Linked DNA regions of Rubrivirga marina. The protein of the gene in region 1 interacts with the protein of each later gene in a pairwise test. Links are inferred from orthologs where the notes say so. Each region holds a gene or a part of one and is shown on either strand. Other genes may lie near its edges.

Evidence for each region.
Region 2: the proteins of pepE (region 1) and pepT interact in binary tests that used the Escherichia coli proteins (3 or more experiments, as listed by UniProt). The link is inferred for Rubrivirga marina from one-to-one orthologs.

Annotation. Positions count from the first base shown.
Region 1 is NZ_MQWD01000001.1:4,253,823-4,264,032, reverse strand. Bases 3,686-6,537 are described here. They hold pepE (dipeptidase PepE), read right to left. Parts: upstream 5,541-6,537; coding sequence 4,830-5,540; downstream 3,686-4,829. Other genes in these bases: BSZ37_RS18240 (NAD-dependent epimerase/dehydratase family protein), read right to left, coding at 6,129-6,537; BSZ37_RS18245 (acyl-CoA carboxylase biotin carboxyl carrier protein subunit), read right to left, coding at 5,598-6,104; BSZ37_RS18255 (YbjQ family protein), read right to left, coding at 4,405-4,722; BSZ37_RS18260 (hypothetical protein), read left to right, coding at 3,831-4,397; BSZ37_RS18265 (TorF family putative porin), read right to left, coding at 3,686-3,722. In the rest of the region: BSZ37_RS18285 (winged helix-turn-helix domain-containing protein), read left to right, coding at 1-15; GTP 3',8-cyclase MoaA, read left to right, coding at 197-1,195; cyclic pyranopterin monophosphate synthase MoaC, read left to right, coding at 1,399-1,902; flotillin-like protein FloA, read left to right, coding at 1,945-2,919; more of BSZ37_RS18265, read right to left, coding at 3,003-3,685; more of BSZ37_RS18240, read right to left, coding at 6,538-7,100; BSZ37_RS18235 (biotin--[acetyl-CoA-carboxylase] ligase), read right to left, coding at 7,097-7,882; BSZ37_RS18230 (hypothetical protein), read right to left, coding at 7,846-8,547; BSZ37_RS18225 (inositol monophosphatase family protein), read left to right, coding at 8,620-9,441; BSZ37_RS18220 (response regulator), read left to right, coding at 9,507-9,881; BSZ37_RS18215 (enoyl-ACP reductase FabI), read left to right, coding at 10,033-10,210. UniProt on the Escherichia coli protein: Hydrolyzes dipeptides containing N-terminal aspartate residues. May play a role in allowing the cell to use peptide aspartate to spare carbon otherwise required for the synthesis of the aspartate family of amino acids.
Region 2 is NZ_MQWD01000001.1:3,647,490-3,657,758, forward strand. The notes cover bases 3,150-6,060. They hold pepT (peptidase T), read left to right. Parts: upstream 3,150-3,902; coding sequence 3,903-5,219; downstream 5,220-6,060. Other genes in these bases: BSZ37_RS15480 (TetR/AcrR family transcriptional regulator), read right to left, coding at 3,150-3,756; BSZ37_RS15490 (hypothetical protein), read left to right, coding at 5,291-5,473; BSZ37_RS15495 (DUF2188 domain-containing protein), read right to left, coding at 5,590-5,913; BSZ37_RS15500 (penicillin acylase family protein), read left to right, coding at 5,987-6,060. Also shown: BSZ37_RS15470 (acyl-CoA dehydrogenase family protein), read right to left, coding at 1-940; BSZ37_RS15475 (AMP-dependent synthetase/ligase), read right to left, coding at 1,176-3,059; more of BSZ37_RS15480, read right to left, coding at 3,133-3,149; more of BSZ37_RS15500, read left to right, coding at 6,061-8,314; BSZ37_RS15505 (glucuronyl esterase domain-containing protein), read right to left, coding at 8,371-9,915; BSZ37_RS22870 (cupin domain-containing protein), read right to left, coding at 10,183-10,269. UniProt on the Escherichia coli protein: Cleaves the N-terminal amino acid of tripeptides.

The DNA.
Region 1 (10,210 bases):
GAGGACTTCGAGTAGCCCGCGCCGCGTTCAGGGCATTCGTCAGCCCGGCGGCGGTTATCCTGACGGGCCCCGCCGCCGCCATGCAAGACGCCCCCCTCGAGTTCGGATCGACCCCCTGGTTCGTGGTGATGCTCCTGGCCGGCATCGCGGTCGGCGTCGTGATCGCCATCGCGCGGACGATCTTCCGCAAGGACGAATGAGCCCCCTCACCGACTCGTTCGGCCGCCGGCACACGACGCTCCGGCTCGGGCTCACGGAGCGGTGCAACCTCCGCTGCGTCTACTGCATGCCGGCCGAGGGCGTCCCGCTCACGCCGACCCGGCAGATGCTCTCGACCGACGAGATCGAGCGCCTCGCCCGCGTGCTCGCCGAGGTGGGAGTAGACAAGATCCGGTTGACCGGCGGCGAGCCGCTCGTGCGGAAGGACGCCGTCGAGGTGGCGGAGCGGCTTGGGCGCCTCGGCCTCCGCTCGCTCGCGCTCACGACGAACGGTCTGCTCCTCGAAGACCGCCTCCCGGACCTCCGTGCCGCGGGCCTCACCGACCTCACGCTCTCGCTCGACACCCTCCGCGCCGACCGGTTCGAGGCCGTCACGCGCCGGCCGGGCCTCGATCGCGTGCTCTCGGCGCTCGACGCCGCGCTCCGCCTCGGCTATCGGATCGACGGCCCCCGCTCGCTGAAGGTCAACGTCGTCGCCCTCCGCGGCGTCAACGAGGACGAGGCGGTGGACTTCGCGGACTGGGCGGCGCGGGAGCCGATCGAGGTCCGCTTTATCGAGGTCATGCCGTTCGACGGGAACGGCTGGGACCGGTCGGAGCTGGTGCCCTACGCCGAGACCCGGGCGCGCATCGAGGACGTCCACGGTCCGCTCGACGCGCTCGATGACGGGCCGCACTCCACGGCTCGGACGTTCTCGCGCCCCGGCTGGCGCGGCCGCGTCGGGTTCGTGGCGAGCATGACGGTTCCGTTCTGCGCCGGCTGCAACCGCCTCCGCGTCACGGCCGATGGGGCGCTGAAGGTGTGCCTGTTCGGGGCCCGTGAGGTCAGCCTCCGCGACGCGATGCGGGGCGGCGCGACGGACGCCGACCTCCTCGAGCTCGTTCGCCGGTCGCTGGCCGGCAAGGCCCGCGCTCATGCCGGCATGGACGTCCTCGCCGCCACGGAGAACCGGCCGATGATCACCATCGGCGGCTGACGCCGGGTGGCCTCGCCTCGGCGCCGAGGCGAGGAGAGGCGAGCCGGTCGGCGAGCGCCATCGGAGGGGGCAGGTGACGTCGCGTGTCCGGTCGGCGGCCGGGGTCAAGCCGCAACGCCGTCCCCCTGGAACTCGGCCCTCGAAAACGCCCGAATCCGTTCGCCGCGCCCAGGTATCTTCGAGGGCGTTCCCCCGCCGCTTCCATGACCGAGACCCCTACCCTCAGCCACGTCGACGACCAGGGCCAAGCCCGGATGGTCGACGTCAGCCAGAAGACCTCGACGGCACGGACGGCGGTCGCGGCGGGCCGCGTGATCGTCGGGGCCGAGGCGCTCCGGCTCATCCGCGAGAACGAGATCCGCAAGGGCGACGTGCTCACGGTCTCGAACGTGGCCGGCGTCCTCGGCGCCAAACAGACGAGCCGGCTCCTCCCACTCTGCCACGACGTCAACCTTCAGAACGTCGAGATCGAGTTCTCGCTCGACGACGAGGCCGGGGCGGTTGACGTCCGCGCGATCACGAAGACGGAGGGCCCGACGGGCGTCGAGATGGAGGCCCTCACGGCCGTGTCCATCGCCGCGCTGACGATCTACGACATGTGCAAGTCGGTCACGAAGGAGATCGAGATCACGGGCGTCCGGCTCCTCGCCAAGACCGGCGGGCGGAGCGGCGACTACCGCCGGCCCGCCGGGCCGCGCAACAACTAGACCCTCGGCGGGCGTACCGGCCGCCGCGTACCTATGAGACCTATGGAAGACCTCCTCGGCGTCGGCAGCCTCATCGTCATCCTCGGCGCGGTCCTGTTCGGGATCGTGATCCTGTACTTCGTCCCGGTCCGGCTGTGGATCACGGCCATCTTCTCGGGCGTGAAGCTGAGCCTGTTCCGCGACCTCGTCGGGATGCGGCTGCGGAACGTGCCGCCGGCGGCCATCGTCCGGCCGCTCATCACGGCGCACAAGGCGGGGATCCCGGTCGAGCCGCCGCTCCTCGAGGCCCACTACCTCGCCGGCGGCCACGTCCAGCAGGTCGTCAACGCGCTGATCTCGGCCGACAAGGCGAACATCGACCTCTCGTTCGAGCGGGCGACGGCCATCGACCTCGCCGGCCGCGACGTGTTCGAGGCCGTCCAGGTGTCGGTCAACCCGAAGGTCATCGAGACGCCGCCGATCTCGGCCATCGCAAAGGACGGGATCCAGGTCCGCGCCATCGCGCGGGTGACCGTCCGGGCCAACATCGAGCGGCTGGTCGGCGGCGCGGGCGAGGAGACGATCATCGCCCGCGTCGGCGAGGGCATCGTGAGCACGATTGGCTCGTCCGACACGCACGCGATGGTGCTGGAAAACCCGGACAACATCTCCAAGACGGTCCTCTCGAAGGGCCTCGACAACGGGACGGCCTTCGACATCCTCTCGATCGACATCGCCGACGTCGACGTCGGCGAGAACATCGGGGCCAAGCTCCAGACCGACCAGGCCGAGGCCGACCTCCGCGTCGCCCGGGCCAAGGCCGAGGAGCGCCGCGCGGCGGCCGTCGCCTCCGAGCAGGAGCAGCGGGCCAACCTCGTCGCGGCCGAGGCCGAGATCCCGAAGGCCATGGCCGAGGCGTTCCGCCAGGGCAACCTCGGGATCATGGACTACTACAACCTCCGCAACATCGAGGCCGACACCGAGATGCGGACGGCCATCGGCGGCGGGCCGGGCGGCGGGACCCAGCAGCAGAGCTGAGCCGCGCCGACTCCGGGGCCGAACTCGATCGCGCCCGGCCGGCGCGGACCGCCGGCCGGGCGCGACGCGTCGCCCTGAGTCCGCTACAGGCTCACGCCGAAGACGAGGAAGCTCCGCTCCGAGTCCGGGTTGACGATCAACGCGGCCGAGACGGGCAGGGAGAACGCGTCCGTCAGCGGGATGTCCTTGGTGGCGCCGAGCGACAGGTTGATGAGCGCGGCGTCGTCGGTCGTCCCGTAGAACGGGCTGCCGGTCGTCCCCTCCGGCGGGTCGAGGGCGAATACGGCCCCGGCCGCCGCGCCCCACTCGAGGCCGCCGAGCTCGAAGCCCGTGCCCAGCTCGACGTAGGTCGGGAAGTCCGAGGCGTTGTAGAACGCCGTCGCCACGAGCAGGCTCAGCGGGACGCTCTCGGGCGCGAGCTGGACGAAGGCCTCGAGCGTGTGGGCCCCAGCGTAGTCGCCGTCGAAGTTGAAGAAGTCCGAGCTCTCGGCGCCGTTCAGGATCGGGTAGTAGTAGTCCGTGATGCCGAACGAGGCCGGGCCGGCCGAGGCGCTGACGTAGAAGTCCTGCTCCGCGAACGCGGGCCCGTCGCCGAAGCTGCTGATCGAGTACGACGCCCACGTCCCGACCTCGACGTTGTCAAACGTGACGGCGAGGGTCGGCTGGATGTTGATCTGGTCGCCGTAGTCGATGCCACGCCAGACGTAGCGGCTGACGATGTCGGCGCCGAGCGAGACGCCAGGCTGGGCGAGAGCCGTGGGCGCGGCGAGGAACAGCGCGAGCGCGAGGAGCGAGCGGGGCATGAGCGGAGGGGTAGGTGGGTGGAACCCCCTATTTATTTTTGCGACGTGGCCGTTGGCAACACCAAGTCCAAACTGAAAAGCGCTTCCGCCTAAAAAATCTAGTCTGCCATGACCTCTGGCCTCTCCCTTTCCGCGCGGGTAACGGCGTTCGCCGCCGCCGCCGCGCTGTCCACGACCCAGGATGTCGTCCGCTCGGTCCTCCCCGTGTTGACCGACCAGGCCGACCCCGAACTCGTCGCGGAGGAGACCCTCGCCCTCGTCGCGACGGTCACGGCGCGGGCCGCCGAGGTCGGCCTCCGCGGGCACCCCGACGTGCTGGCCGCCGTGGGGCCGGCGCTCGCCGAACTCCCGTTCCTCTACCACGACTTCCTCCTGGGCGCGGCCGTCGTCGCGACGGGGGCCGAGGGCGAGGTCGAGCCCGACCAGAGCGTCTACGCCCGCCTCGACCGGAAGGCGGCGTTCTACGCCGTGCACCTCGCGCCCGGCCGGTTCCCGGGTCCGTCGCTCCTCCGCGAGAAGCTGCCGCTGTGGATGGGCCGCGTCTCGCCGCCCAAGCTCCCGACGTCGCCCGACGCGCGCCTCGCCGAGACCGGCCTCGTCGACGTGGTCGCCGCGCACGCGCGGCTGGTGACGGCGTTCGCGCAGAAAGCCGCCACAGAGGCCGAAGCCGGATAGAGGCGGGTCAGTCCTCGAGCCGGACCGCCGTGCCGTACGCTAGCATCTCGGCCATGCCCTGGCCGACCTGGCTCGTCGTGAACCGGACGTTGATGACGGCGTCGGCGCCCAGGCCGAGGGCGTCCTCCTTCATCCGGTCGAGAGCCTCATCGCGGGCGTCCCGAAGCATCTCGGTGTAGCCGCGGATCTCGCCGCCGACGACCGACTTCAGCCCGGCCATGAGGTCCCGCCCGACGTGTTTGGCCCGGACGGTGTTGCCGTAGACGACGTCGAGGTGCTCGAGGATGGTCTGGCCGGGGATGTGGTCGGCGGACGTGATCGGGATGAGGGGGGCGGGCATCGGTCGAGGGGAGGGGCGCGAGGTCCGGGGTTCAACGGAGACGCCTCGCCGGAGATGCGGCCGCCTCGGCGCCGCGCCCGAGGCCGGCGGACCTAGCGGACGAACAGAGCCTCGGCCTCGCCCGGCGCGGCCTCCCGGCCCTCCGGCGACTGCGGGTCGAACACGCGCGCGGCGCCCTCTCCGAGCAGCCCCGCCCGCCCGTCGGCGACGCGGACGGCCGTGCCCTCGGGCAGACCGACGACCGGCGACTCGGGGTTCGCGGCGACGAACTCGGCGAGCCGCTGGGCGCGCGTCTCGCCCTGGTGCCCCGGGGGGTGCGCGTCGGTGTAGTGGGGGTTGATCTGGACCGGGACGAGCCCGAGCGCGTCGAGCGACGGCGGCTCGACGATGGGCATGTCGTTCGTCGTGCGGACGCTCGGGCACGCGAGGTTCGAGCCGGCGCTCCACCCGACGTACGGCGCGCCGTCGGCCACCCGCTGGCGGATCGCGTCGAGGAGCCCGTGGCGGTACGCCTCGCGGAGGAGGTGGAACGTGTTGCCCCCACCGACGAACACGGCGTCAGCCCCGGCCACGACGCCAGCAGGATCGGCCGAGGCGTGGACGCCGACGATCTCCAGGCGCAGCCCGTCGAGCGCTTCGCGGACGCGGGCGACGTAGTCGTCGTACGCGAACGTCACGGCGGCGTACGGGACGAACGCCACGCGCCGCGCGTCCCCGACGGCCTCGGCGATCCAGTCGCGGGCGTGGGCCAGGTAAGGCCGGCCCGGCGAGGTCGAGTTGCTGAGGAGGAGGAGCGTGGACATGCGAGCGCGGGAGGGGGCGAGGGACGAACTCGCTCATCCGACGGGAGGTCCGCGTGCCTAGACGTCGATCTCGACCAGCAGCTCGTTCTTGGCCACGGCGTCGCTCGCGGTGACGTGGACGGCGGCGACGGTGCCGGCGGCGGGGGCCGTCAGCTCGTTCTCCATCTTCATGGCCTCGAGGACCACGAGCCCCTGGCCCGCCTCGACCTCGGCGCCGGGCTCGACGAGCACGCGGAGGACGAGGCCCGGCATCGGCGCGCGGACCTCGCGGTCGGCGGCCGTGTCGCCGGCGTCGAGGCCGAACCGCTCCAGCAGGAGGTCGGCGTCGGTGCGGGTCTCGACCTCGACGGGCGCGCCATCGACCCAGACGCGCGTGGTGCCCCCGTCGCGCTCGACGGTGACGACGCGCGGGCGGCCGTCGGCGACGAGGAGGACGGTCTCGGCGTCGCCGGTCGCGCCGAGGCGGGTGAGGCGGGCGTCGAGCGGTTCGCCGTCGGCGGTCAGGGCGCCGTCGGCGCGGTCGAGCGAGAGTGACGTCTCGCCGGTGCGGAGGTGGAGGGCCATGCCGGAAGATACCGGGCCGCCGCGCTAGCCGAGGGCGTCGGCGATGCGCCGGGCGGTCTCGTCGAACGGGCGGTACGTCAGGCCGAGGTCGCGACGGGCCTTCGACCCATCGTAGCGGTGCGCCGCGGCGGCCGTCCGAGCGGTCTCGCGGGTGAGGCCGGGTTCCGCGCCCGTGAGCGCCGCGCTCACCTCGGCGAGCGCGCCGGCCGTTCTCAGAAGCCACGCCGGCGCGGTCCGACGCGGCGGCGCGGCCCCGGCCGCCTCGGCGAGGGTCTGGAGGAGGTCGGCCCACAGCCGGTTCTCCGCGGCGAGGACGTAGCGGGCGCCCGTCTCGCCGTGGGCGCACGCGAGGCGGAGGCCGGCCGCCACGTCCTCCACGTCGACGACGGCCGTGCCGCCCGGTGGCGCGAGCGGGACGCGCCCCGCGGCGACGCGCTCCGCGAGGGCGAACGTCCCCTCACCCGGTCGGCCCGGCCCGAAGATGAGGGCCGGGTTGACGAGGACGGCGTCGAGCCCCTCGGCCACGCCGCGCAGCACTTCGAACTCGGCGTCGCGCTTGCTGACGGCGTACGCCGTGTTCGCCTTCGATGGCGTCCACACGGCCGTCTCGTCGATGACGCCGCCGGCCCGCTCCGGCCGCCCGAGGGCGGCGATGCTCGACGTGTGGACGAGCCGCTCGACGCCCTCCGCCAACGCCGCGTTCACGACGTGCGCCGTCCCCCGCACGTTGACGTCGCGGAGCCGCTGCCGCGCCCCGCGCCCGAAGGCGACGACCGCCGCCACGTGGTAGACCGTCCGGACGCCGTCCATCGCCCGATACACCGAATCGGCGTCGGTCACGTCGCCGATGGCGTGCTCGACTCGGCCGGCGGCCTCCCCGAGGTGGGCGAGGTCAGAGGTCGCGCGGCGGAGGATCCGCACGGGCGCGCCCTCCGCCAGCACCTGGCGGACGAGGGCGGAGCCGACGAAGCCCGTGGCGCCGGTGACGAGGATCACGGAGCTGCCAGCGTCACTTCGCCCGCGTAGACGTCCCGCTCGCCGCCGGGCGTCAGGAGGCGGAGCGCGCCAGTGGGGGCGAGGCCGAGGACGCGGCCGGCGACGACCAGCGCACCGCTCCCGGGGTCGCGCACTTCGATGGCGTCGCCGACCCGTTCGAGTCGAGCCTCGACAGCGCTGACGAGCGCGGCCGGGTCCGCCTCGGCGAGGGCGAGGAGGCCCGCGAGCCGGTCGAGGATCGGGCGGAGCGGGGCGAGCCGGGGGACGGGCTGGCCGGTCTCCAGGCGGAGCGAGGTCGCGGTCTGGTCGAGAGGCGGAGGGAAGGCGTCCTGCCCCACGTTCAGCCCGACGCCGAGGAGCACGCAGGCCTGGCCGCGCGACCACGTCGTCTCGGCGAGGACGCCCGCCAGCTTCCGCCCCCCGACGCGGACGTCGTTCGGCCACTTGAGGCGGGCGTCGGCGCCGAACGCGTCGACGGCCTCGGCGACGGCGAGCCCGGCCGCGAGCGGGACGAGGCCGACGCGGTCGGCGGCGAGGTCCGGGCGGAGGACGACGGTGACGAGGAGGCTCTGCCCGGGCGGCGCCTCCCACGCGCGGCCATGACGCCCACGCCCGCCGTGCTGGTGCTCGGCCACGACGACGGCGCCGTGCGGCGCGCCCTCGGCCGCCCACGCCGCGGCCTCGTCCATCGTCGAGCCGGCCGACGCGAGGTGCCGGATCGGCGTGCCGAGCGTCGCCGCGGCCGTCACGTCCCGGAGGCGCCGCGCGGCCGGATCGTCCACTCGGTGCGGACGCGGCTCGGAGGGGAGAGCGGGACGTCGGTCGCGGCGTCCGTCACGACGCGGCGCGGGACCCAGCCGCCGGCGTGGGGGGCGAGGTCGACGCGGACGCGGCTCCGCTCGGTGTAGATCGCGGCGTCGGCCCGCCGCTCGACCTCGATGGCGCCCACGCGACCGCCCTCGGTCACGGCCGCCCACACGCGCCGCACGCCCTGTTCGGCCGTCGTATCGGTGAGGACGGCCTCCACCAAGCGGAAGCTGACGCCGCCGATCGTCGTGTCGCCGACGGCCGCCAGCCGGTACGCCTCGCGCGCGACGGGGTCGACGTACGGCGGGTCGTCCGAGAGCGCCGAGGCGATGGGGTCACGGAGGCGTGGGGCCTCGTCCTCCTGCGGCGTGCCGGCGAGGACGCGAGTCCCGTTGGAGCCGTAGGCGATCGCGACCGTCTCGCGGTCGAGGGGCTGCCCCCCAGCGCCGAGGGTCGTCACCGTCAGGTCGGCTTCGTAGCCGTCGGCGTCGAGGTCGGCGAAGGCGTCGGCGACGGCCGAGGCGTCGACCGCGTCGAGCAGGCGCAGGGCCTCGGGGTCGGCGGGTGGCGGGGCCGGGTCGGGGTCGGCGCAGCCGACGGCGGCGAGCGCGAGGAGGGCGAGGGCGGGGAGCGAACGCACGGGCACGAGGATACGCGCGGTCAGAACCCGCCCCCCGGCGTACGGTTGCACTCGACCCTCCCCGGACGCCCCATGCCCTTCGACCCCGAGCGCCGCGCCGCCGAGGCCGCCGCCCGCGCCGCCGCCGCCTTCATCCGTCCTCATGCGGGTGGATTGTCCGCGGACGACCTCCGCGCCAAGGGCGTCCACGACCTCGTCTCGTTCGTCGACGAGGGCGCGCAGCGGATCGTCCTCGACGCGCTCTGCGAGGCGTTCCCCGACGACACACTCGTGGGCGAGGAGGGAGAGGACGAAGGCGTCGACCTCGACCGCGGCCGGGTCTGGATCGTCGACCCGCTCGACGGGACGACCAACTTCGCCCACGGCGTCCCGCCCTACGCCGTGTCGATCGGCCTCCGCGTCGACGGCGTCGGCGAGGTCGGCGTCGTGCTCGACGTGGCCTCCGGCGAGCTGTTCTCAGCGGTCCGCGGCGCCGGCCTCACCCTCGACGGCGCTCGCGCCTCGGTGTCCGACACGGCCCGCCTCGACGACGCGCTCGTCGCCACCGGCTTCCCGTTCCGCGACTACCGCTGGATGGACGGCTACCTCGAGACCGCCGAGGCGCTCATGCGCTCAACGCGCGGGCTCCGCCGCCACGGCGCCGCCGCGGTCGACCTCGCGTGGACGGCGGCCGGGCGGTTCGACGGGTTCTTCGAGGCCGGCCTCGCGCCGTGGGACGTGGCCGCCGGCGTCGTGCTGGTCGAGGCCGCCGGCGGGACGGTCACCGGCCTCTGGGACGGCGCCGACCCCGTGACGACGGGCGGCCTCGTCGCCGCTGCGCCCGGCGTGTTCGACGCGCTCCGGGATGCGGCGGCGCCGCTCGGTGACGCGTTTCGGCGAGCGGTGGGGACCTAACTGGCGCCGAGGGCTTCAGGTCGAGGGATCCACGGCGATACCTCAAAGACCACCACCCTGGCCCCATGTCCGCCCCCCGACCGACCATCCTCATCGCCGACGACTACCCCGAAAACTGCCAGCTGTTCGAGATCTACCTCCGCAAGGGGTACGACGTCGTGACGGCCCAGTCCGCCGAGGAGGCCGCCCGGCGGCTGGCCGGCGGCGGCGTCGACGTGGCCCTCCTCGACTTGAACTACCAGGGCGGGATGACCGGGATCGAGCTCGTCCAGCAGATCCGCGCCGACCCGCGCCTGAGCACACTCCCGACGCTCGCGCTCACGGCCCACGCCTCGCCGGAGGACCGCCGCCGCTGCCTCGAGGCCGGCTTCGACGCCTACCTCTCGAAGCCCGTCATGAAGGCCGACATGCTGGCGGCCGTCGAGAAGCTCCTGGCGTAGCGTCGCCTGCGGTAGCACGGAGGCCGGATCGTCCGAGCCGACTCCCTCCGCCTCGGCGCCGAGGCGGACGAGGTCGGAGCGGCGAGGGCGCCGGCGGCAGGCGCCGCCGGGCCGGCCGTAGCTTGGGGGCCCCCTCCCGACTCCCCTTCCGATGGCCGACTCGAATGGTCTCCTCGCCGGCAAGACCGGCGTCATCTCCGGCGCGCTCGACCCCGACTCCATCGCCTGGGCGCTCGCCGAGGCCGCCCACCGCGAGGGCGCCCGGTTCGTGCTCACGAACGCGCCCGTCGCCCGCCGCTTCGGCCGCCTCGACGAGCTCGCCGAAGCCA
Region 2 (10,269 bases), 610 kb from region 1 along the record:
ACGAGTCGGCCTTCTGGAGCCGGTCGGAGTCGGGGACGCGGCAGTCGCTCAGCGTGATGAGGCCGTTCTCGACGGCCCGGAGCGCGATCTTGCCGCGGATCTTCTCGACGGAGTAGCCCTCGTGGCACTGGGGCTGGACGAGGAAGCCCTTGACCTGGCCGTCGGCCTCGTCGCGCGCCCAGATCACGACGACGTCGGCGAACGTCGCGTTGCCGATCCACTTTTTCTGGCCGTTCAGGACCCACTCGTCGCCCTCCCGCCGGGCCGTCGTCGTGACGCCCCCGGCGATGGCGCTGCCCACCTCGGGCTCGGTCAGGCCGAAGGCGCCGATCACGTCCCACGCGCGCATCTTGGGCAGCCACTCGGCCTTCTGCTCGTCGCTGCCGCAGACGAGGACCGACTGCATCGCGAGGCCGGAGTGGACGCCGAAGAACGTCGCCGTGCTCACGTCGACGCGCGCGATCTCCATCGTGAGGAGCCCCTCCATCACGGAGCCGTTGGGCTCGCGCGTCTCGAGGTCCTCGCCGTAGATCGCGGTCAGGAGGTCGAGCTTCTGAAAGCCCGGGACGAGCACGTCGAGCGGCGTCCGGTCGCCCAACCACGCCTCGTTGATGACGGGCTCGACCCCCTCCTCCATGAACCGGCGGAGCTCGGCCATCTTGGCCCGCTGCGCCTCTGAGATCAAGCCGTCGATGTCGAAAAAGTCGCCGTCGGGTGCGGGCGGCTCGTAGGCGGCGGGGCCGGCTGCCGCGCGTTCGAGGCCCTTGAGCGAGGCCGCGACGGCCGCCTCGTCCATCTGGCCAAACGCGGCCGCCAGCCGGTCGAGGTCGACGCCCGAGGCGGAGAGGGCCGCAAGCGCTTCCGGGGAGGCGGCGGGCGCGGCGGCCGGGGCCGAGGTGCCGTCCCCCGAGGCGCCGGGGGTGGAGACGGTGGGGTCCATGGCAGGGCGGGCAGGGTGACGAAAGGTTAACACTGTTAAGCCGCCCAGGTTCGCCTGCCGGACCGCCTTTCCGTTGGATGCCGCAGGGCGGCAGCCGTTCCGCGAAGACGAGGATGAGCGTCCCCGTCGGCTCCCCCCCCGGATCCACCCTGCCCGCCGGGGCCCACGTGCGGCCCCGACATCGAACGGGGCGCCGGCGACGTCCGCCGGCGCCCCGAGGTGGAACCGGCCGACGCTAGGCGACGACCGAGGCGCCGCCGTGGCCGCTCGACACCGACGCCTTGTACATGTCGTCGATCGACCCTTCGTACTGCTTGTTGACGGCCCCGCGCTTGACCTTCATGGTCGGCGTTAGGAGTTCGTTCTCGACCGTCATCAGCTCGGGCACGAGGCGGAAGCGCTGGACCTGGCTCCAGTGGTCCATGCCCGCGTTGGCCTCGCTCACGAGCCGCTCGAACTCGGCCTGGACCGTGGGGTCCTTCAGAAGCGCCTCGCCCGACGCCGTCACGCCGTGCTGCCGAGCCCACACCGGCAGCGCCTCCATGTTCGGGAAGATGAGCGCCGTGCAGAACTTCTGGCTGTTCCCCACGACCACGGCCTGCTCGATGAGGGGGCTCTCCGTGAGCGCGTTCTCGATGGGCTGCGGGATGACGTACTTGCCCGTCGACAGCTTGAAGAGGGCCTTCTTGCGGTCCGTGATCTTGAGGAACCCATCGGGCGTGAACTCGCCGATGTCGCCGGTGTGGAACCAGCCGTCGTCGTCGATGACCTCGTCGGTCTTGTCCTGCGCCTTGTAGTAGCCCTGCATGACGTGGGGCCCGCGCGTGAGGATCTCGCCGTCCTCGGCGATGGCCACCTCGACGCCCGCGATCGGCGGCCCGACGGTCCCGGCCTTGTTGAAGCCCGGCCCGTTGGTCGTGATGACCGGGCTCGTCTCGGTGAGGCCGTAGCCCTGGTAGGTCGGGATGCCGAAGGCGTTGAAGGCGTTGGCGAGGTCCTGCCGCAGCGCCGCGCCGCCGACCGAGAGCGCCTTCACGCGCGTGAACCCGAGCCGCTCGCGGAGCTTCGAGTAGACCAGCTTGTCGGCCAGGCCGTGCTGGAGCGCGTCGAGGCCGGCCGGCTCCTTCTGGAGGTCGTAGTGCTGGGCCCGGTCGAAGGCCCACCCGGCGATCTTGGCCTTGAGGCCCTCTGCCTCGGACACGCCGAGGAGGACCTTGTCGAACACCTTCTCGAGCACACGCGGGACCGTCGCCATCATCGTCGGGCGGACGGAGGGGAGGTGCCCGACGAGCTGGTCGGGGTCCGAGTAATAGATCGAGTGGCCCCACGCGACGTTCGCGAACGAGAGCATCCGCGCGTAGATATGGGTCATCGGGAGGAACGTCAGCGCGACCTCCTCCTGGTGGCCCAGCGTCGCGAGTCCCGTGAACGCGGCGTAGCTGTTCGACGAGATATTCTCGTGCGTGAGCATGACGCCCTTCGGCTGGCCCGTCGTGCCGGAGGTGTAGATGAGCGTGGCGAGGTCGCCGGGCTCGATCATGTCGCGGAGCTCGTCGGGCCGGTTCGGGGTCGCCGTCCGGACCCGCTTGCCCTCGGCTCGCAGGTCGTCGAGCGTCATCAGGCGGACGCCCTCGGGCAGCGAGGCGCCACTGCCCGTGCCCTCGGCGAGGATGACCAGCTTGACGTCGGGGACCTGATCGGCCCAGCCGGCGAAGTTGGCCAGCATCTCCTCGTTCGTCACGAACATGGCCTTGGCCTCGCCGTGCGTGGTGACATAGACGAGGTTCTCCGGCGCGTAGGTCGTATAGAGCGGGACGTTGACGATCCCCGCGATGAGCGTCCCGAAGTCGGCCATCGCGAAGTACAGGTCGCTGTCCATGAAGAACGCGACGTGGTCGCCGCGCTCCAGGCCGGAGGCGAGGAGGCCGAGGGCGACCTCGTCGGCCGCGTCGCGGAACGCGCCGTTGGACAGCGTCTGCCAGCCCTCGCCGGCCGGCTGGTTGAACCCGGACGGGTTGGGGTAGCGCTCGACGGCCTCGTCGAGGAGCTCCGGGAGCGTCTTGCCGAGGACGACCCGTCCGTCCGTGTCGGAGGGGGCGGTGTGGATCTGGAGGGCCATGGGGCGAAGTCGGTGAGTCGGAAGGGCTTCCGTTAAACGGGGGAAGATCGTCAGGCGTGTCGGAATGTTCCGATCAGCCGACGGCGAACGGCGCGAGCGACTGACGGACGGCCGCGTCGACGAGGTCGTCGCCGGCGAGGCGAACGTCGACGCGACGCGCGAGGTGGAGCGAGACGAGGCCGTGGAGCGCGGTCCAGAGCACGGCCGAGGCCACGTCGGGCGGGCTCGGCGCCGCGAGCGACCCGTCGGCGATGCCGGCCTCGATGGTCTCGCCGAACAGCTCGACGTTTCGGCGGGCACGGCGGTAGTCCTCGGCCGGGTACCGGGCCATCCGCTCCGGGTGGAGCTGGAACATGACCTCGTAGTATTCCGGGTTGTCGAGCCCGAATCGGACGTAGGCCCGGGAGAGGGCGTCGAGCCGGTCCGGCGGGTCGACGGACTCGTCGGCCGCGTCCGTGAGCGCGTCGTGGAGCCGGTCCATGCCCTCCGAGATGAGTGCGTGCGTGAGCGCGTCCTTGTTCTCGAAATGGAGGTAGATGCTCGTCGCGCTGCACCCGACGGACCCCGCGATCTTTCGCATCGAGAGCGCCTCGTAGCCGTCGGCGACGAGGAGGTGTCTGGCGTGGTCGAGGATGACGCGCCGGAGATCGGCGTCGGTCTCGGCGCGGCGGGCAGGAGCGGTGGCGGGGTCGGGCACGGAATCGGGTGGGGGGGACAAATCTAGCCGCTCCCCGGGTCGATGGAGAAACGATGAGACGTCCGGCGAGGAGCCGCCGCCGCCGGCCCCGCTCGACCGACGGCCCACAGATCGTTCTATCCTCGACCTCCCCTTCTCGATCCGTCATGTCCTCCCCCCTCCCCTGGCGCGACGTCGTGCTCCCGTCCGTCGCCGCGCGGTTCTGCCGCTACGCCGAGGTCTACACGACCTCCGACCCCGCCTCCGACACGTTCCCCTCGACGGAGCGCCAGAAAGATCTCAGTCGGCTCTTGGTCGAGGAGCTGACGGCGCTCGGCCTCGACGCCGAGATGGACGCGTGGGGCTACGTCTTCGCCACGTTGCCCTCTCCCCTGCCTCCTGCCGAGGCGGAGGCCCTGCCCGTCGTCGCCCTCGTCGCCCACGTCGACACGTCGCCGGACGCGCCGGGGGAGAACGTCCGCCCCCAGATCCACCCCGACTACGACGGCGGCCCCGTGACCTTCCCCGCCGCGCCCGACCTCCGGCTCGACGCCGACCGCCAGCCGGCTCTCGCCCGCCACGTCGGCCACGACCTGGTCACGAGCGACGGGACGACGCTCCTCGGCTCCGACGACAAGGCGGGCGTCGCCGCGATCATGCAACTGGTAGAGGACCTCGTACGCGCCGACGAGGACGCCGTCACGATCGGCGAGCGGCCCGCGGCCCGCCCCACGCTCCGGATCCTTTTCACGCCCGACGAGGAGATCGGCAAGGGGACCGACAAGCTGGACCTCGCCCGCCTCGGCGCCGACGTGGCCTACACGCTCGATGGGAGCGGGACCGACGTGCTCAGCGTCGAGACGTTCAACGCGGCCGAGGCCGTGTTCACGGTCGACGGCGTGGGTGTCCATCCGGGCTACGCGAAGGGCGTCATGGTCAACGCCGCGCGCGTCGCCGCCGCGTTCGTCGAGGGCCTGGCCGGCGACCCCGCGCCCGAGACGACGGGCGACCGCGAGGGCTACCTCCACCCGCACACGGTCGACGCCACGACCGAGCGGGCGACGGTCAAGGTCCTCCTCCGCGACCACGACGACGCGGCGATGGACGCCAAGCGCGAGCGCGTCCGCCGGTTGGCCACCGAGATCGGCGAGCGGTTCCCAGGCGCGGGCACGGACCTCACGATCACCGAGAGCTACCGCAACATGCGCTCGTACATCGAGGCCGTCGACCCACGGGCGATCTCCGTCGCCGTCGAGGCCGCGCGGGCGATGGGATTCGAGCCCGAGTTCGAGGCCGTCCGGGGCGGGACCGACGGGGCGCGGCTCTCTGAGAAGGGCCTCCCCTGCCCCAACGTGTTCACGGGCGGCCACGACTTCCACAGCCGGTTCGAGTGGAACACGGTCCAGAACCTCGAGCGGACGCTGGCCTACACTCACGCGCTCGTCCGCCAGTGGGGCGCCGAGGCGAGCGGGGCCGCGGGGTAGCGTCGCCACAGAGGCTTCGCGGATCACGGATCTGCGCGGGCGGTTTCTTTGGGGACCGCTCCGCGCCAATCATGCCGCTCTCCCGCACGCAGACTCGCACGTTCGTCGCCGTCCTCGTCGGCCTCATGCTCGGCCTGTCGGTCCTGGCGACGGTCCTCATCACGCGCGGCTGGGAGAACGAGGCCGTGCAAGAGCAGGTCCGCGAGCAGGAGACGGAGCGGGTGCGGCAGATGCCGAAGTTCTCCGACGACTAGGTCCGCCTCGGGCGGCTCGACGGGCGGCTCGACGGGCAGCCCTCCTCACGCGAGGAGGGGACCTGTCCAGAGACCTCGCGCCCGCTTCCCACCCCTCGCCGAGGCGGGCGGGGTCGCTAGGTCAGCCGTCGGCTGAGGCCGTAGCCGAAGGCCACGAGCGCGATGGCACCGACAGCTGCATAGACCGGCTTCGAGAGCACGGCCTCGCGCCACGACCCGTGCTCGGGCGGGAGTTGGTCGAACGTGTGGACCGTCTCGATCTGCCCCGAGTCGCCGTGGACGACGACGCGGCCGGCGCCGAGCTGGCGGACGTAGCCGGCGGCGCGGTCGACGGCGGCGTCTCGGTCGTCGGTCTCGAACGAGAGCGACGGCGATCCTTCGAGGCGAACGCCCCACCGCTCCTCGCGGGGGACGACGTGGTACACGTTGCGGCTAGGCATGAGGGGCGTGGGGCGGATGGGCTCGGTGTACGCCCGTTTGTACCATCCGGTCCCCCCTGACGGACCCGCACCCATGAAGCGCCTCCTCGCCATCCTGCTCGCCGCCGTCGTGCTGCTCGCCCTCCTCGGCGCCGTCGGCGTGTGGGGCGCGCTGCGCGGCAGCCTGCCCCACCTCGACGGCGAGCACGCCCTCGCCGGCCTGTCGGCGCCCGTGACCGTCGAGCGCGACGCGGCCGGCGTGCCGACGATCACGGCCGCGACCCGGCCCGACGCGGCCCGCGCGCTGGGCTACGTCCACGCGCAAGAGCGGTACTTCCAGATGGACCTCCTCCGGCGGGCGCCCGCCGGCGAGCTCTCGGCGCTCCTCGGCGAGGCCACGTGGCGGACCGACTCGACGCTCGCCGGCCACCGCTTCCGCGAGCGGGCCCTCGCAAGCGTCGCCGCGCTGCCCCCCGACCAGCGGGCCGTCCTCGACGCCTACGTCGACGGCGTCAACGCCGGGCGGGAGGCCCTCGACGCGCGGCCGTTCGAATACCTCGCCCTCCGCCAGGAGCCGGCACCGTGGCGGCCGGAGGACTCGATCCTCGCTGCCTACGCCATGGTCCTCGACCTTCAGTTCGACGGCGGGTTCGGGGTCGAGCTCGAGCGGGAGGCCGTCGCCGCCGCGCTCCCCGAGGCCCTCGCCGACTTCCTCACGCCCCGCGGCGACGACTGGGACGCGCCCATCCAGGGCGACGCGATCGCCCCGCCTCCAATCCCCGCCCCGGACCAGCTCGAGGGCTTCCGCCTCGGCGCCGAGGCGGGCGCGGTCGCCGACCCGCCGACGCCGGGCTCGAACAACTGGGCCGTCGCGGGGGACCTCAGCGAGACCGGTAGCGCCATCGTCGCCGACGACATGCACCTCGGGCTCCGGCTCCCCCACATCTGGTTCCGTGCGTCGCTGGTCTACGGCGGGCGCCGCGTGACGGGCGTGACCCTGCCCGGCGCACCGCTCGTGGTGGTCGGGAGCAACGGCGACGTGGCCTGGGGCTTCACCAACTCGTACGGCGACTTTATCGACTACGTCCGCCTCGTGGACGCCCCAGACCGGCCCGGCCACGTGCTCACCGACTCCGGGAGCGTCGCCGTCGACACGCTACGGATCGACGTGGCTGTGGGCGGGGACGTCCGCCAACTGGTCGTGGTCGACACGCCCTGGGGCCCGGTCACGGCGCGCGACGCCGACGGGACGGCCTACGCCGTGCAGTGGTCGGTCCACCGGCCCGAGGCCACGAACCTCGCGCTCCTCGACGTCGAGACGGCGACGACGCTCGACGACGCGCTCGACGCGGCCAACCGCTCGGGCATCCCGGCGCAGAACTTCACCGCCGGCGACCGGGCCGGGCGGATCGGGTGGACGATTGCGGGGCAGATCCCGCTCCGCGCCGGCCGCGACGGCCGGCGGCCGGTCGACTCGACCGACCCAAACGCACGGTGGGCCGGCTTCCTCCCGCCGAGCGACGTGCCCCGCGTCACCGACCCGGAAGACGGCCGGCTGTGGACGGCCAACGCCCGCGTCGTCTCGGGCGAGGCCCTCGCGGTCATCGGCGACGACAACTACGCCCACGGCGCCCGCGCCCGCCAGATCCGCGACGGCCTCCGCGCCCTCACGCCGCCGATCTCGGAACAGGACCTCCTCGGCATCCAGCTCGACGACCGCGCCGTGCTGATGGGCCGCTGGCGCGACCTCTTCCTCCAGACGCTCGCCGAGGCCGAGCCGACGACGGACCGCGACTCGCTCCGCGTCCTCCTCGACGCCTGGAGCGGGCGCGCCGCGCCCGGCGACGTCGGGTACCGGCTGACGAAGGAGTTCCGCGAGGCCGTGGTCGAGCGCGTGCTCCCCCCGCTGATGGCGCCCGTCCGCGCCCGCGCTCCGCGCGCCGACCTCCCGGCGCGCGACGAGACGCCGGTGTGGGCCCTCGTCACGGAGCGCCCGACCCACCTCCTCCCCTCCGGCCACGCGAGCTGGCAGGCCCTCCTCGAAGACGCGGCCGACGACGTGGCCGACCAGCACGACGTGCTCTCACAGGCGTCGTGGGGCGCGGCGAACACGCTCCGGATGGAGCACCCGATGGCCTCCGCCCTCCCCGGCCTCGGCGACCGGCTCGTTATGCCGGCCGTCCCCCAGTTCGGCGACCAGCGCATGCCGCGCGTCTCGGGCCCCGACTTCGGCGCGTCGCAGCGGATGGTCGTGTCGCCGGGCCACGAGGACCGCGGGATCTTCCAGATGCCCGGCGGCCAGGCCGGCCACTTCCTGTCCCCCTACTGGGGCGCCGGCCACGACGACTGGGTCGAGGGCCGCCCGAGCCCCTTCCTGCCGGGCCCGACGGAGTGGACGCTCACGCTCACGCCCGCGGGCTGACCGAGGCGGGCGGAGCCAGCCCCCTCCGCCTCGGGCGTCATATGGAGGCGGACGCCCTAGAAGCGGACCATCGTCCGGGCCTCGTCCACGCCGTCGATGCGGAGGCGGTAGACGTAGAGGCCGGCCGGGAGGGCCTGGCCGGCGTCATCCTGTCCAGCCCACGTCGCGGTGTGCTCGCCGCTCGCACGGACGCCGTGGACGAGCGTGCGGACGCGCCGGCCCAGCGTGTCGAACACCTCGAGCGTCACGGGGCCGGGCTCGCGGACCACGTAGTCGATCGCCGTCCCGCCGCCGAATGGGTTCGGGCGGTTCGGGCGCAGGCTGGCCGTGTCCGCCTCGGGGCCGTCGCCCGTCGACACGTTCATCGCGAGCTCCGGCGTGGTCCATGGGATCCACTCCGAGAGGTCGGCCTCGTAGGGCGTGGTCGCGACGTCGGTGTCCGCCTCGGTGTCGCCGAGGAGGAACTTGTCGACGAACGCCTCGACCTGCGGCCGCTGGCTGGCCGGGAGCTGGCAGTGGCTGCCCCCGACGATCGAGTACCCGAACCGGTCCGGGACGCCGAGCCCGGTCCAGACCTCCTTCGCGGCCGCGTTCGACACGTCCGCCGACTCGGCCGCGAGCCAGTCGATGCTCGGGTTGTTGAGGACGAGGAGCGCGCGGGGCGCCACCAGCGCCATCAGTTCGTGGTGGTCGTAGGGGAGCGTCTCGGGCTGGCCGCCGAAGAGCGTGATGAACGTCCGGCTGAACCACGACCCATTCGTCCGGTTGAGGCTCTCGACCTCGTAGGGCAGGGCGGCCGAAACGCGCCACGCCGCGGCGCCGCCCCCACCCGGCTCCTGGGCGATCGTCAGGGCGATCCGCTCGTCCTGCGCCCCCGTGAAGAGGGCGATCTTTCCGGCGAACGAGCACCCCGTCACCGCGAGGTGCGACGGGTCGATGTTGAGCTCTGGCGTCCGCTCGATGGCGTCGATGATCCGGCTGATGCCCCACGCCCACGCCGTCATCTTGCCGACGCTGGCGCCGTACGAGTTCCCCTCCGGGTACAGGCCGTAGTACGGCCCGCTTCGGCTCCCGCCGTGCGTGTCGCCCGAGATGTCGCCGACGTTGAACTGGACGGTCGCGACGTCCCGGCCGGTGAAGATGTCGGACGGGAGGCTCCCCGTCGGACCGGCCACGCCGATGACGGCCGGGAACGGCCCGTCGCCAGACGGCACGTTGACTGGCGCCGTCATCGTCAGCGACCGGGTCCCTTCAGTGACGGTGATCGTGAGCTGACCGCCGGCGTAGCTCACGTCGAGGTTCTCATCGCTCGGCGGCGCCGGCTTGTAGCCGGCCTCGTAGTACCCGATCTCTTTCAGGATCTCGGCCCGCCGGCACTGCCAGTCCGAGAAGGCCGTGATCCGGCCGCTCCCGTCGGACCACTCGAACGGGTCCGGAAGACTGGCGATCTCGGGGAGCTGCTGCCAGCCGGGGAGCGGCGGGGGCGGGCAGTTCGCGCCCGTGTGCTCGACGTCGTAGACGAGCGGGACGTCCTGGGCGACGGCGGCGGTGGCGAGGAGCGCGCTTCCTAGGAGCGCTACCAGGGCGAGGCGGGCGGTCATGGTCGGATCTGCGGAGTGGGGTCGGCCGGCGGGGGACCGCAGAATACATCTGATCACTTGTCGACCCCACGCATCCCGTCTGACCTCCTGCGCGTCCAGGAACGCCCTCCGACTGCGCGGCCCCGACGACGGACCGGACCCACCGAGCCATCGACCGAGGCGGAGGCATCGGGCCACTCGGGGACGTCCGTTGCGGAGCCGATGCGAAGCCCTCAGGACGCCGCGGACGGGAGACCCAGACCGGACGGCGCGGCCTCCACGGTAGACTTAGAGCCCCTCCTGCCTGTAGACGATGAGGCTCACCAGGTCCTCCTCGCCGATCTGTCGGAAGCCATGTGAGCTCCCGGTCCGCGT